Regions from separate parts of the Flavobacterium sp. 140616W15 genome, predicted to be linked through region 1. Evidence: riboswitches for the same ligand, from Rfam matches in the RefSeq annotation. Region 1 holds a riboswitch; the other holds the start of a gene.
The links. A riboswitch is a leader RNA that binds a small molecule or an ion and turns the genes downstream of it on or off. The one in region 1 is predicted to bind cobalamin.
Positions count from the first base shown of each region.

Region 1 (7,560 bases):
GAGCGTTATAATTCCATAATGTAGTTTGACCCGGACGTGCAGTAACAAAATCTACATTAAGTTTTATTCCTTCATATGTAACTGTTTTTTGACTAGCCCATAAAGGATAATATTCTTTTTTGGTTTTAGATCTTGGCATGTAATAGGTCTCAGATTGATTGTTTTCGCAAAAGATGTGTTCACGATCTGAAAACATGTCATTGGGTCCTCCAACTACTACAGGTACACCTGCTGCTTTTTTATGATAGGTAATTTTAAAATCTTTAATTGTATTCTCTTTTGTGTGCTGGCTACCTATGATCTCGTACCATTCATCTTCGTCTGGTTTTCCATTACCATTTTTATCGTAAGCAACATATATTAATCCAGGTGCTGGCGGATTAGCTTTATCCGTTAAATCGCCTCCATATACTTTAAAATCACTTTCGCCTGGCGCATTGATAACAGTATGATCGAAACCTACAATAATAGAACCTCCAAAACCTCCCAAATCCAGCTGATACCCTACGCTGGTTTCATTAATTCTACCCAATGCAGTTCGTACTACATCATCTTTTGTAAATCCAACTTTATATAAATCGTTCGCAAACATACCCGGGGCAGGATTAAAGTCAAAAATGCTTGTTATATATGGATTGTAATTTTTAGTGTCATTGGTTACATTTACAATCGTTTTTTTACTTCCTTTTTTTCCATCCGCAGTAACATTCAATGTAAGTTCATAGGCACCTGAGTACAAGGCAATAAATCTTAAATCTTTAGAATTTCCGACAATAGAATCTGTAGTTTTGTTTAACGGATTTTTTGTTAAAACCCATTCGTAATTTGGATTTTTAACTGTTGTACTACTATTTATATTGAGCACACTAAACATAGCTACTTCATGTTTTTCTTGAAGTGTAATTTCTGTTGGTTTTATACCTTCTTCTGATTTTGTATCATCATCACTACTACTGCATCCTATAACTAAGAAGGCAAGGAATAATAAATGGGTTACTTTTTTTTCATGGGTTCTGGTTTTATAGTTTTAATTTAAAATCCTTTTTAATTTATGGTCTCGTCGGAATATTTTCTCCTAAAAGGTGCAAATCTGTTGCTCCCATTATTTCGGTAGAAGTTTCTCCGAGCCATCCTGCTTGCTGATTGAGACCATTGTAAACTTTCACAAAATCAATTCCAGGAAGGTGAATTTTATTTCCGTTTTTATCTATAGCCCAATCAATATCTATTGCTGAGTCATTGTCATTATTAGGAGCATTATCAGCATATCCGTATAAAAACGCATACTGAACAAAATAACTTCCTGTGCCGCTTTCATCAACGGCATTATCGGGTAATCTTGTACCTTTAAAAGTGATTTTATCTTGATCTTTAAGCCATTTTGGCCAATAGTCTAGTGAGTGGTTATAAGCATTGTTTTGTGCTAGATAACCTGTTTTCCCCTGATTGTCTTTCCATAATATATACTCTACATCAGTAAAAAGCACTGTTCCCGTACCACCTCCAGGAACAGGAACTTTGTTTGGATCTGGTCTATAATAAGTGATTTCATAATCCTTGATAGTTTTTTCCATTTTATGTCCTGCTCCTTCTATTTCGTACCATTCATCATCTGGAAGTCCGTTTTTATTTTTGTCGTAAGACACCATTATAACTCCCGCCTCACTGCTCCCACCTCGCATGGTTGCATCTGGATTAGGATTAGCGTCTGCCCAAAAAGCATTTCCTAACACTCTAAAATCGCGTTTGCCTTTCACATTTACAATTGTATGATCAAAACCAAAAACGATATAACCGCCAAATGCACCAAGTGAAATTAGATCTCCGTTTTTCTTGGTTAGATAGGAATTGGCTCTCGTTAAAATTTTATCAAATGTTTCTCCATCATTGGCAGCTGGTAAATCATTAATAAACTGCCCAGGTGCTGGTTTAAAATCAAATACTTTGGCGATAAAGGTTTTATATTCTTTAGCCTCTTTACTTATATGTACTTTTACTTTTTGTGTTTGTGTAGTCCCCTTATCGTTTATAATTACTGATAATTCATAAGTTCCAATTTCTGCAGCTACAAACAAGGCTTCTTTTGCTGTGGTATTTACCAAAGAATAATTATCTGATGGAGCATTTGTCATACTCCAATTGTATGTTGCATTTGTACTTGCTGTACTATTTATAGTTATTGCTAGTATGGTAGCTCTTTGTGCATTATACTCATTGTTTGCAATACCTCCTGTTGGTGGATTGCCGTTATCTGTACCATCGTCTCCACTAGAGCAATTGGTTACCAATGCTGCCGCGAGTATAAAGAATAACGCTCGGAAATGTTTTAAAGGTTTATTATACATAATTACTATTTTAGTTTTTGGTTATAAAAGCAATATGGGCAGGTATATTTCCCGCGGTAGTTTTCCATTTTAGTTTTCCCTCTGGGGTAAAGCAATAGATATAGCCTGTTACAACATAATTCTGTGCATCGGTGATGTAAATTTCTTTTGTTTCGGGATTTACCTGTAATCCATAAGGAATCATTATTTGTTTATCTGTGCCATCTGTAATTATCTTATCGCTAATTATCTTTTTGGTTTTTGTATCTAATATCCCGTAGGTTACTTTATTACTATTGGTTAGATAGCTCCATGATACGCTATAGAAATAGAGTAAATCATCTACTAAACACATTCCTAAAACTGGAATATCGAGTTGCATTTTTTTCTCATCTGTTTTAGTATCAATTACAAACAGGTTTGATGGTGTATTGTAATAATCTCCTCTGGAACTCACATAAATATCTCCTCGGCTGTCTATTTGCATACTATAAAGGTTGATACCTACATCTATCTTTTTTATTTCAGTAAAAGTTTCAAGATCTATTACAGACACTGTTCTGTCGTAATTAGGGACTCTGTAACCTCCTGAATTGGCAACATATAATTTTCCGTTACTTACCACCATTTGCTCTGGTTGATAGCCCACATTTACTTTGCGTTTAATTTCTAATGAAGTGGTATCGATTTCTGCAACAAAACCAATCTCTGCATTAGGATCAATGGCTACAGGTCCTGAATAAGAACTCACATAGGCTTTGTCTTTATAAAAAGCGACATAACGACAATTAGGAATATCAATTTTTTTGATACGTTTTGCCGACCATTTGTCGATTATTTCAACTTTATTTGAGCAATTGATTACGGCATAAACCTTATTGCCATATATTTTTATATCGTTGCCTACATCACCCAATTCTTTTATAACTGTTGGGTTTCTCTCAGAATAAATATCGGTTGTATAGTTTCCGGTTCTGTAATTAAATATATCAATACTTGCCCGGTTCATCCCCATATTCCCTTCGTTAAGGAGATAAAAACCTTCTATCTTTCCGTCACTTCTTGGTGCAGCAACACTTTTATCTGATGATGGAAAAATGGTTTCTTCTTCTCTACAAGAAGTAAAAGAAAGGGCTATAAATAAACCTAGAATTAATTGTGTAGTTATCTTTTTCATAGCGCAATGCTGATTATAAATTTCATTGTACGTCCTGGCATAGGATAATTGTATATAACCTCATACTGCTGATTAAGTACATTGTTTAGCTCTATTGTTCCTTTTATCAAATATTTACTTAAAGTAAAAGACTTTTGTACTGCTAGATCATGAGTGTACCAAGGCTGAATTTCATTGATTTTAATATTGTTTACATTACCGTTATATCGTTTTCCTACATATACAAAACTGTAGTTGAAATTCCATGTTTTATAATCAGCATTTAATATCCCAGACCCACTATGCCAAGGCGTGTAAGGTATTTGATCTCCATAAGATGATAATTCCAGTCCAGCAAATTTGGTATAATCCCTGCTTTCTGAATAAGTATAGGTAAGATTGGTAGCTAAGTTTACTTTGCCAATATGCATTCCCACATTAAGTACCGATTCTATCCCCTTCCCTTTCACCTGTCCCATATTGGTCATCATCCAACGAAATAAATTTCCTGTTGGAGCTGCTACAATTTTATCTTTGGTATTGGTGTAATAACCATCTACCTGAATAGATATTTTATCAAAGAAACTATTCTCAATGGGCAAATTATAAGTGAATCCAATATCATATTGGTTCATATATTCGGGTCTTAAAGTACTTGACCCAACCATAGTATAGTATAAATCATTAAAAGTGGGCATTCTAAAAATGCGTTTTGCAAATGCTCTTAAATTAAAATCGTAGTCTTTAAATGGGGTATATCCTATAAATAAGGCAGGAGTAAACTCTTTTTTATCAGGAGCTTTAGCGTTATATCGCACTTCCTCCTGAACATAAGTACCAACAACACTACCTAATGCTTTAAACTGCCCTAGCCTAAAGGAACTAGCCAAAGAAAATAATGCTGTATAACGTTGCGGAAAAGAAAATTGAGTCTGTATGCCTTTTCTCGTAGCATTAAGTTTATTGTATTGAAAATCGGTAGATAACGAAACATCCCATGTGGGTAATATGTTGTACATATTTACAGCTGAGAAGTATATTTCCTGCTGATAATAACTATCGTCCGATTGTGCTCCTTCGGTTACTGTTTCGCCTAATATATTCGTAGTATCTCTGGCAACATAATGCGTATAATCATAAGCATATTTTGCCTTAGCCTGAAATTTGTATTTTTTCGAAAAATCTTTAATTAGTGAGGTTTGTGCGAAGAAATTTTTATCATATTGTCTAAAACCATCAGAAAACTTATTTTCGACAATTGCTCCTGGTGCTCCCCTATCCGAATCGTAATAATATACTTTAGCGTCCCAAGATCCATTCTTCATTTTTCCGTAAAGACCTGATTCAAATCGTAGTGCTTCTATATCACTATTATGTCTTGTGGCTGTGGTATCGTAGGCTACGGAACCGTCCTGATTGTTTCTTTTGTATCTAAATTTGTATTCACCATTAGATTTTATATATTCAGAACTCACGCTCATACTTACTTTGTCACTTAATTTTTGTTCCCATCTAAAAGACGGGTTGAAATAATTTATAGACATGGTTTTAAATCGAACCAATAGATTTGTTTTTTTTCCATTTTCAAAAACAGGCCGTTTGGTTCTTAAATAAATAGTAGAAGCCGCTGCAAAGTCTTTTGCTGACTGAAAAATTTCGCTTTTTTGACCGTTGTACATGGTAAGAGATTCCATGTCATCTAAGGAGTATTTACCCAAATCAGTGACTCCGTTTTGTGCATTTCCTAGTTGTATGCCGTCATAAAAAACACCTACGTGGTGTGTTCCCATATTACGGACATCTACAGTTTTAAGTCCTCCAAGTCCTCCATAATCTTTAATTTGAGTTCCTGCAAAATAGCGTAGTGCATCTGCAACATTATGACTAGCTAAGTTTTCTAGTAATTTTCCAGAAAGACTTTGCACAGGAATTACTTCTTGATAAGGCTTAGTTTTTAGAATTACTTCTTTTAATTTACGAATACTATCATTAGATGCTTGAGAGTAAAGCAAAAATGGAGTAAATAACGTTAAAACGAATAAAGGGACTTTGTTTTTATTATACATCACTAAATAAATTATAAAAACTTATCGGGGTATAATAATGCAGAAGCATAAGAAAAAAAGCCCATTATAGAATAATAGGGTGAATTTCTTGTTCTTCAACTTTGTTCCTCGAAAGTTTTAAACTATGTGATTTTGGCAGGTCTCCTGACTTATTCTATCCTTAAAACTGCCTTCCCATTTGCTTGAGCAAACAGTGACATTAGTAACGTTTAAAGACTTATATAGAACTTACAGTAGCGGGCCTGTTCAGGATTTACACCTGATTCCCTTTTAACTATTTTAACTTAAATTATAAGAAAAAATAGACCAAAATTTTAAGCAAAGATATAACTATACTTCATAAAAAATAATTGTTATTTAATAAAATTATAATTTTTGCAATAAAATCATCAAAAATAATGTCATATCTATAATTAGCTAAAACAATAAGCTTCTTGTGTTTCTTAATTCAAATAGTGAATGCATATATGGCATTATAAAGGGATAATATAAGGCTATAATCCCTCCTATTTTGCTGTTAAATTGTTACTAAGAATTGAAGTTATTTTATACTGTAATTAAAGTAAGATATTACACTACTTTGTCATAAAACACACATTACCTGTATCTTTGATTTGGAATTACCTATATTTTTAAGTATTTTTGCACTCTTTTTTTACCCAACAAGACATTATAATGCCAAACACAAACAAAGATTTAATCCGCTTTTTAGAAGCACAAAACCATCTGTATCTTACTGCTCTTTCTGAAATAAAAAAGGGCAAAAAGAAACCCACTGGATGTGGTTTATCTTCCCTCAAATTGCAGGATTAGGTACTAGCGATACTTCTAAATACTATGCTATTCTAGATTTAAATGAAGCGGCTGAATTTGTCGCGCATCCCATCCTAGGAAAACATCTTATCGAGATTTCTGAGTTAATACTAACTTTTAAAATGAAATCTGCTGAATCAATTCTAGGAGAATTAGAAGCTAGAAAATTGAGATCTTCGATGACGCTTTTTACTTTGGTAGAAAATAGTAATCCTATTTTTCAGGAAGTATTAGATACTTTCTTTTCAGGAGAACAAGACCCGCTTACTTTGTCCATTATTAATTCAATTATAGAGGCGTCTATTGAAACAACTACACTGTTATAAAGCAGTATTACAATAGATTATTTACTCAAAAAAAACACTACGTCGTATTTGCCCACGCAAATCTGTAGTGTTTTTTTAGTTTATATAATCATATCATTTTTTATACATCAAAACAATACAATCTTCATCCTTACATTTTAGCATTATTAAAATAATTTTCAAATAATACTAACTGATTAGATAATGCTTTACTCCAGTATTCTGTGTCATGTGCTCCTGGAGATTCAATATAAAGATGTACTATTTTTTCGTTTATTAGGAGTTTATGAAAATCTCTGTTCATAGCTATCATTTGAGCATCTTCGGTACCGCAATCGAATATATAAAACTGATTTGACGCTTTCATCTGTTTCGTTTTATCAAATGTTAGGTATTGCTTTGGTAAATTTTTAAACTCACCTAAAACTTTATCCACCTGATAATTGTGGAAGCTTTCTCCAAATCGATTAAAATCCAATGCACCACAGGTGCTACCTACTATTGAAAAAGTATTTTGATATGCAATTCCGATATTTGTTGCGCCATATCCACCCATACTCCATCCTAAGATTCCTCTAGATTTTCTATTTTGTGTCGTTGGATAATTAGCATCGATATAATCAACTAATTCTTTTCCAATAAAGGTTTGATATTGAGAAGTTTTATCAACAGGACTATCTACATACCAACTATTAAAATTGCCATTGGGCAATACATAAATAGTTTTATATTTTTGAGATTTGGTTACAAGATCTGGGATATCTTGCTTGTAGGTTCTATCCGGATTGCCGCTATAACCATGGAGTATATAAATGGTTTTGTATTTTTCACCATTTACAAATTTTGGAGTAATAATTACAGTTTCTATTTCCTTGTTCATCTTTTTGCTATATACA
Region 1 covers NZ_CP033068.1:1,630,709-1,638,268, forward strand. The annotation lists gene EAG11_RS06975 (cell surface protein) at 1-874, opposite strand, end outside; gene EAG11_RS06980 (cell surface protein) at 1,050-2,345, opposite strand; gene EAG11_RS06985 (YncE family protein) at 2,356-3,501, opposite strand; gene EAG11_RS06990 (TonB-dependent receptor) at 3,498-5,546, opposite strand; cobalamin riboswitch at 5,663-5,872, opposite strand; gene EAG11_RS06995 (DUF1810 domain-containing protein) at 6,326-6,685, shown strand; gene EAG11_RS07000 (alpha/beta hydrolase family protein) at 6,816-7,560, opposite strand, start outside.

Region 2 (7,560 bases), 1.4 Mb from region 1:
AAAAGGATCTGAAATTGTTGATTCTATTGCAAAAACAGGAAGTAATTGTATTGGGTTTGGCGAAATGGGTATTGGGAATACCTCTACAGCTTCTGTCTTGATGAGTGTTTTAACTAGTTTCTCTATTAAGGAATGTGTGGGAAAAGGAACTGGAGTTGATGATGCTAAACTAAATGAGAAACAGGAAATCTTAAAAAAAGCTATCGAAAATTATTCTGGTCAAGCCGAATTAAAAGAGCAACTAGCTTATTTTGGTGGTTTTGAAATCATGCAGATGGCTGGCGGGATGTTAGCCGCTTATAAAAACAACATGCTTATTCTTGTAGATGGTTTTATTTGTACTGTCGCCTTTTTAATTGCCTTTAAAATAAATCCTGACATTAAAAAGAATGCAATTTTCTGTCATTCTTCGGCTGAACAAGGACATCAGAAATTATTAGATCATCTTGAGGCCAAATCGGTTTTACAACTTGATTTACGCTTAGGCGAAGGAACTGGTTGTGCCATTGCTTTACCAATATTACAATCGGCAGTGTCTTTTCTTAACGAAATGGCTACTTTTGAGAATGCTGGGATTAGTAATAAGTAAGAGTTTAAAAATTATGCCATTTATAAAAGTATATATACACTTAGTTTGGAGTACTAAAAATAGAGTTCCCTATTTAGATTCTGCAGAATTGCGTCAAAAAGTCTGGCAACATATAAGAGAGAATGCAAAAGAAAAAGGAATTTATATTGATTTTATAAATGGATATTCAGACCATTGCCATTGCCTTATTTCATTAGGCGTAGACCAAAACATCCAAAAAACAATACAATTACTAAAAGGAGAGTCTTCGTTTTGGATTAATAAAAACCAATTAACTAAAGAAAAATTTGAATGGCAAGATGAGTATTTTGCAGTTTCTGTTTCTGAATCTATTATTGATAGAGTAAGAGACTATATTAAAAATCAAGAAATACATCATACTAAAAAAACACTTCAGGAAGAATATAATGAGTTTATTCTCAAGTATGGATTTCAGAAAACAAATAATAAATAAAGATTTGGCTAAAGCCAATAACATAACAAATTTCGTATCCTCCAGATAAATCTGGAGGCAATTCAATTTCTAAGATTGTCAATAAAATAAAATAACAATCTTAGAAATTGAATTGCCAACATCTTTAGATGTTGTTTTATTAAATGACAAACAAATTGGCTTTAGCCAAATACTTAATAGCAGCATGATTTTAATAAATATACTCCAAAGTAACCTAACAAAAGCATCAATACATAAAAACAAATTTTATAGACAATCTAAATATTGAATTGCCAACATCTTTAGATGTTCGTTAACAATAGGTTAATCATATTGGCTTTAGCCAAATAAACAAAATCATTAAATGAAAAAACAACTCCATATATTTTTTACTGCATTAATGTTCTACACAAGGATTCCTTGTCCTAAAAACATCGATCATAATCCTGATTATCTTAATAAAGCAAGTCGTTATTTCCCTTTGATAGGTTGGATTGTTGGAGGGATTTCTTTTCTGGCTTTTTATGGAGCTTCATTTTTAGTATCATTATTTGCTGCAGTAATTATAGGAATGATTGCTGGAATCTTGACTACAGGAGCATTTCATGAGGATGGTTTTGCGGATGTTTGTGACGGTTTTGGTGGCGGTTGGACCAAAGAAAAAATCTTACTTATCATGAAAGATAGTGCCATTGGAGCGTATGGAGCTATTGGCGTTGTATTATTATTTTTATTGAAATTTCAATTACTTTCAGAACTAGTAACAACAGAAATAATTACAAACCAGAAATCAACATTCACAATTTTATTATTATTTATTGCAGGACATTCTATTAGTCGTTTGGTGGCTATAAGCATTGTATTTACTCATGAATATTCTCGTGAAGATGCTTCAAGCAAAAGTAAACCAATCGCTAAAAGTTTTAGCTGGAAAGAAGTTGTAGGCTCTTTCTTTTTTGGTTTATTACCTCTTTTAGTTCTTTCTTATTTTCAGTACCAAATACTGTTGGTCATACTCCCAGTCTTTCTTGCTCGTTATTTCTTAGCTCGTTATTTCCAAAAATGGATTGATGGTTATACAGGAGATTGCCTAGGTGCCACACAACAAGTTTGCGAAGTTATTTTTTACTTAAGTGTTATAGCAATATGGAAATTTATTTAGTTCGCCATACCGAAACTGTTTGCGAAAAAGGAATTTGTTACGGTCAAACCGATGTAGATATTGCTGAACCTTACGATTTGATTTTTGATAACATCGCAAAGCAATTGCCTGGTGATGCAATCTTATATTCTAGTCCATTGAAACGTTGTGCATTACTTGCTAAACATATCCAAAAAGAAACCAAAATTTCAAACTACCAAGAAGACAAACGCTTGATGGAAATGAATTTTGGCGATTGGGAAATGAAAAATTGGAATGAAATTGCTCAAGAAGATTTAAATCCGTGGATGGAAGATTTCGTAAATATTCGAGTTCCAAACGGAGAATCTTTTATTGATTTACATCAAAGGGTAACTCATTTTATAGAAAACGAAATACTTATCAAAAAACCATCAAAGGCAATTATAATTACACATGCTGGAGTTATTCGAAGCATTTTATGTCTTTTGAATTCACTTCCTTTAAAAGATGCTTTTCAAAACAAAGTCGATTTTGGACAGGTTATAAAAATTACAATATAAAACTATAAACGAAACCTTCGATTTACATTCTGGGTTAAAGTCTAAACAAAATTGATTTTTAAGCATTTTTAACTTTATATTTGTAGCCACATTAAGGTTGTGCCATATTTATTAGACACATTAAAAGGGAATCAAGTAATTGAAGTTTGAAATTATCAAAATCAACATTCGTAAATCTTGAGCTGTACCCGCAACTGTAAACTTAGTTCCGAAAGGAATGCTTGTTGTTAACTACAAAACCACTGTTTTAAAACGGGAAGGAAAACAACAAGACGTAAGCCAGGAGACCTGCCTTTGTTAACAAATATCGAACTCTCGGGAAAAAGAGTTTAGAAATTATGACATTACAAAAGTTATACATCTGTCTTTCACTCTTAGCTTGCCAATTTATTTTGGCACAAAATGATTCTATAACAAAATTAAAAGAAGTTATAGTTTCAGATACTAACCTCAAGAAATACTCAGACTCACAATCGGTTCAATTACTTAATGATTCTATTATTAATAAAAACCAAGCATCCTTAACATCTCTTTTAAATTATAACACTGTTATTTACTTTAAGGAAAATGGACTAGGAATGACTTCTGCACCTTCTTTTAGAGGAACGACAGGCGCCCAAACTGCAGTTATTTGGAACGGAATAAACATCAATTCTCAATTTTTAGGTCAAGCAGATTTTAATACAATTGGAACTAGAGATTTCAACTCTATTGCTGTAAAAGCCGGAGGAGGAAGTGTATTATATGGAAGTGGCGCAATAGGCGGAAGTATTCACTTAAATAATGACATACGTTTTAAAAAGGATTTTTCTAACCATTTGTTTCTCAGTGGAGGCAGTTATGATACTTATAGCACAAATTATCGTGCTAACGTTTCGTCCGACAAATACAGCATTCAAGTTAATATTTCCAGAAATAGTTCTGATAATGATTTTAAATACCCTGGAACTACTGATCAAAAAAACATTAATGGTGCATACTATAACACGAGTATGAATACAACATTTGGTTATAAAATAGACTCTAAAAACTCCTTGAAATTATATAGTCAGTTTTATGATGCAGAGCGTCATTTTTCTTTGACTTCTCCAAACGCTACCAAAACAAAATATAATGACTTTAACACTCGTAATCTTTTAGAATGGGAGAATACATTTAATCGGTTTACTTCTAAATTAAGGATGGCACATATTGGAGAATCTTATAAATATTTCCCAAGTATTACCTCCGATTTTTATACTTATGGAAAAGTTGAAACTTCTATTATAAAATATGATTTAGCTTTTGATGTAAATGACAAGATTAAACTGAATTCTATCATTGATTATAATCGTAATAAAGGATATGGCTCTAGTATAAATAATGTAAAAAGGCAAGTTGGTTCTGCTAGTTTATTATTACAGCATTTCGTAACTGACAAATGGGATTACACAGCTAGTATTCGTCAGGAATTAACAGATAATTATGGAAATCCTTTTCTTTTTTCTTTAGGAACAAGGTATCAATTTACAGATTTTTATCGCATAAAATTAAACGCTTCTAAGAATTTCAGAATGCCTACTTACAACGATTTATTTTGGGAAGGAAGTGGTAACCCTGATTTAAAGCCTGAAACTTCTTATCAGGGAGAAATCGGCAACGAGTTTTTTACAAAAAAATTCTCATTATCTGTAACTATGTATTACAATTCGATAAAAGATTTATTACGTTGGGTACCATCCCAAGGTGGTGGTGATAACTGGTCTCCAGAAAACACAAGCAGAGTAAGAGCTTATGGTGCTGAAGTACTTTTAGAATGGAGAACAAAAATAGAAAATCATAATTTCACACTTAACGGAACCTATGCCTATACTGTTTCAGAAAGCAAGCAATTAATTAAAGGCGAATTATTTTATAAACAACTTATATATGTCCCTTATCATAAATTAACTGGATCTGTTTCTTACAATTGGAAAAAAGTTTCTTCTTACTTTCAATACTTATATAACGGAGAAGCATTTAGCACTCCTTTTAATAATCCTGCTACCAAAGTGAAACCTTATAACGTTGGTAATCTAGGAATTGATTATGACTTAGGAAAAAAGAACAGTTACAAAATTGGATTACAAATACTGAATATCTGGAACGAAGATTACCAACCAGTTATTGGAAGACAAATGCCTGGAAGAAATTACACCATATATATAAACCTTAACTTTTAATACCATGAAAAAATTTAATAAGCTATTTTTAGCTGTCATTGTAAGCGCTACATTTTTTGCATCTTGTAGTAATGACGACGATACCATTACTCCAGAACCAGAACCTGCACCACGTGGAAATTACGAAGGAGGACTATTTATTATCGAAGAAGGTGTTTTTGAAAAAGTAAATGGATCTATTTCCTATTTATCAGACGACTTAAAACTCGGGAAAAATGTTTTTTCTTTAGTTAATGAAGGTAAAAATATTAAAGATGCTCCTCAAAGCATTGGTTTTAATGGTGATTATGCTTACATCATTGTAAATAGAGGAAATAAAATTGAAGTAGTTAACCGAAATACATTTAAAAGTATTGCTACAATCAACACAAAGATAAATAGCCCAAGATATATTGCATTTGCAAATGGAAAAGGATTTATTACAAACTGGGGTAACCCAGTAGACCCTTCAGATGATTATGTAGCTGTCATTGATTTAACAACAAATAAAGTTACATCAACAATTCCTGTTGTTGAAGGTCCTGAGCAAATAATCGAAAATGACAACAAACTTTATGTAGCTCACAAAGGTGGTTGGGGCCAAGGAAACTCATTATCTATTATCGACGCTAGTAATAATACAGTTACAAAAAACTTTGCAGTAGGAGACGTACCTAGTTCATTAGTAAAAGATAATGGCACTTTATATGTTTTATGTAATGGACGACCATCATACGTTTCACCTGAAACAACTGGTAAATTAGTAAAAATTAACATGAGTAACAATACCGTTTCATCTACAATTGATTTTCCTGGCATCACTCATCCTAGCTTCTTAGCTATTGAAAACAACAAACTGTATTATACTGTTGGAAATAATATCTATGCTGCATCAACAAGCACAACAACGTTACCAACTACAGAAATATTTAAAGCAAAAGAAGTTAGTGCTCTTTATGGCTTTGCAGTAAAAAACAACAATATATATATTGCTGATGCAGTAAATTTTCAAGACCCTGGAGATGTTTATATTTATTCTTTAACAGGAGTTTTATCTAATGAATTCAGTGTTGGAATATCACCAAATGGCTTCTATTTTAACAAATAGTAAATTAAAAATCTTAATTTCATATCTTACTTATTTTCAACAAAAAAGGCTTTCTATCGAAAGCCTTTTTTGTTGAATTATCTATCTTGTAACGCTCTCAAGAGCCCTTCTGGAGCTTTATCCAAATACATTTGATTTCGAATACCATCTATTGATTTTGAATCGGTAAAATACTCAAACACTTTGTCATCTTTAGGCAGAATCATTTTACCTGTTCCAATAATTTTTGAAACTGCAGCACCTAATAAAGGTTCAGTAGTATACTCTCCTAAAACGCCTAACGCATTTACAGATTCTATTACACTATATGTAGGTGTTAATCCGTTAGTGTATTCTCCAAAGCCTACAGAATTAACAATTTTTAAAACAATGGGCTGCATAGCATATTTATGACTCGGATTTCTATTCATTTTACCAAAAGTAGGTGAATCATAAAGAGTAACCGACCCCACATTTTTACCTATAGTAACATCACCTATTTGTACTACATCAATGTATGGTTTTAACCCATTAATAACCAATTCACTTGCCGATGCAGTACTTTTAGTAGTTAAGATATATACTTTAGCTAGTTTCAAACTTTTTAAAGCAACTCCATTAAATCTATCTACAAACCTATTATTAAGTAATTCCGGATCTTCAGTTTCATAATACTTATTGAGCTTATTATTCCATTTTTGCTTAGAAAAAACTTCATCAGTAAACTGTCCTGTAATCATACTTGCCAATCGGGTTGCCGTTTGTACAGAACCTCCCCCATTATATCGCAAATCAAGAACCAAATCAGTAACACCTTTTGATTTTAATTCTCCAAATGCCGCGTTTAATTGATCATCATAGTTTCCATAAAAGCCATTATACATCAAATACCCTATTTTATGACCATCTTTTTCTATCACTTTATTGATGAAAATTGGATTTTCATCCAAAACTGATTTAGTAAGCGTAATCGATTTCCCATTTGGAACAAATGCCGTCCCATTATAATCCGTTAGATTTATAGTATAACTATCTGGTGCAAGCAGCGTTCTATAATTATCATAAGTGATTTGAGTTCCGTTAATACCATAAAATAAATCTCCACGTTTCACTCCTTTGTTTGCAGCATCAGAGTTAGGCAAAATATAACGTACAAAACCAATCAAATCATTAGAACCTTTGGACTTTGGACTTAATTTAAAATCTATTCCGTTATTTTTTGATGTTCCTTGAAGTTCTTGTTCTAAAACCGTATAATCATCAACAATCCAGCTAAACCTATCTATTGATGGATCTACACGCAAAGAATTAAATAATGTTTCAGGATCTGGATACCCCCTCAAAAAAGAATTTAATGCTTCTTGATTATTATTAAAACGGTCATCAGCTAAATTAGGAACATCACCTTGCCACAAATAATACTGATTCAATCCTTTCCAGATAAAATCTTGTACTTGTAAATTTCTAGGAGCGCCCACATCATCTTGATCTTGGCAAGCTTGAAAGCAGAATACAGCTAAAAATAATAATATTACGGTTCTAAATATTGTCTTCATATAGTAGGTATCAATATAATACTAACGTAAAA
Region 2 covers NZ_CP033068.1:3,039,454-3,047,013, forward strand. The annotation lists gene cobT (nicotinate-nucleotide--dimethylbenzimidazole phosphoribosyltransferase) at 1-589, shown strand, start outside; gene tnpA (IS200/IS605 family transposase) at 603-1,043, shown strand; gene EAG11_RS13100 (adenosylcobinamide-GDP ribazoletransferase) at 1,387-2,184, shown strand; gene cobC (alpha-ribazole phosphatase) at 2,169-2,705, shown strand; cobalamin riboswitch at 2,783-3,016, shown strand; gene EAG11_RS13110 (TonB-dependent siderophore receptor) at 3,044-4,906, shown strand; gene EAG11_RS13115 (YncE family protein) at 4,911-5,993, shown strand; gene EAG11_RS13120 (S41 family peptidase) at 6,071-7,528, opposite strand.
Region 2: linked by a shared signal. The riboswitch ahead of EAG11_RS13110 (TonB-dependent siderophore receptor) and the one ahead of EAG11_RS06990 (TonB-dependent receptor) in region 1 are both predicted to bind cobalamin.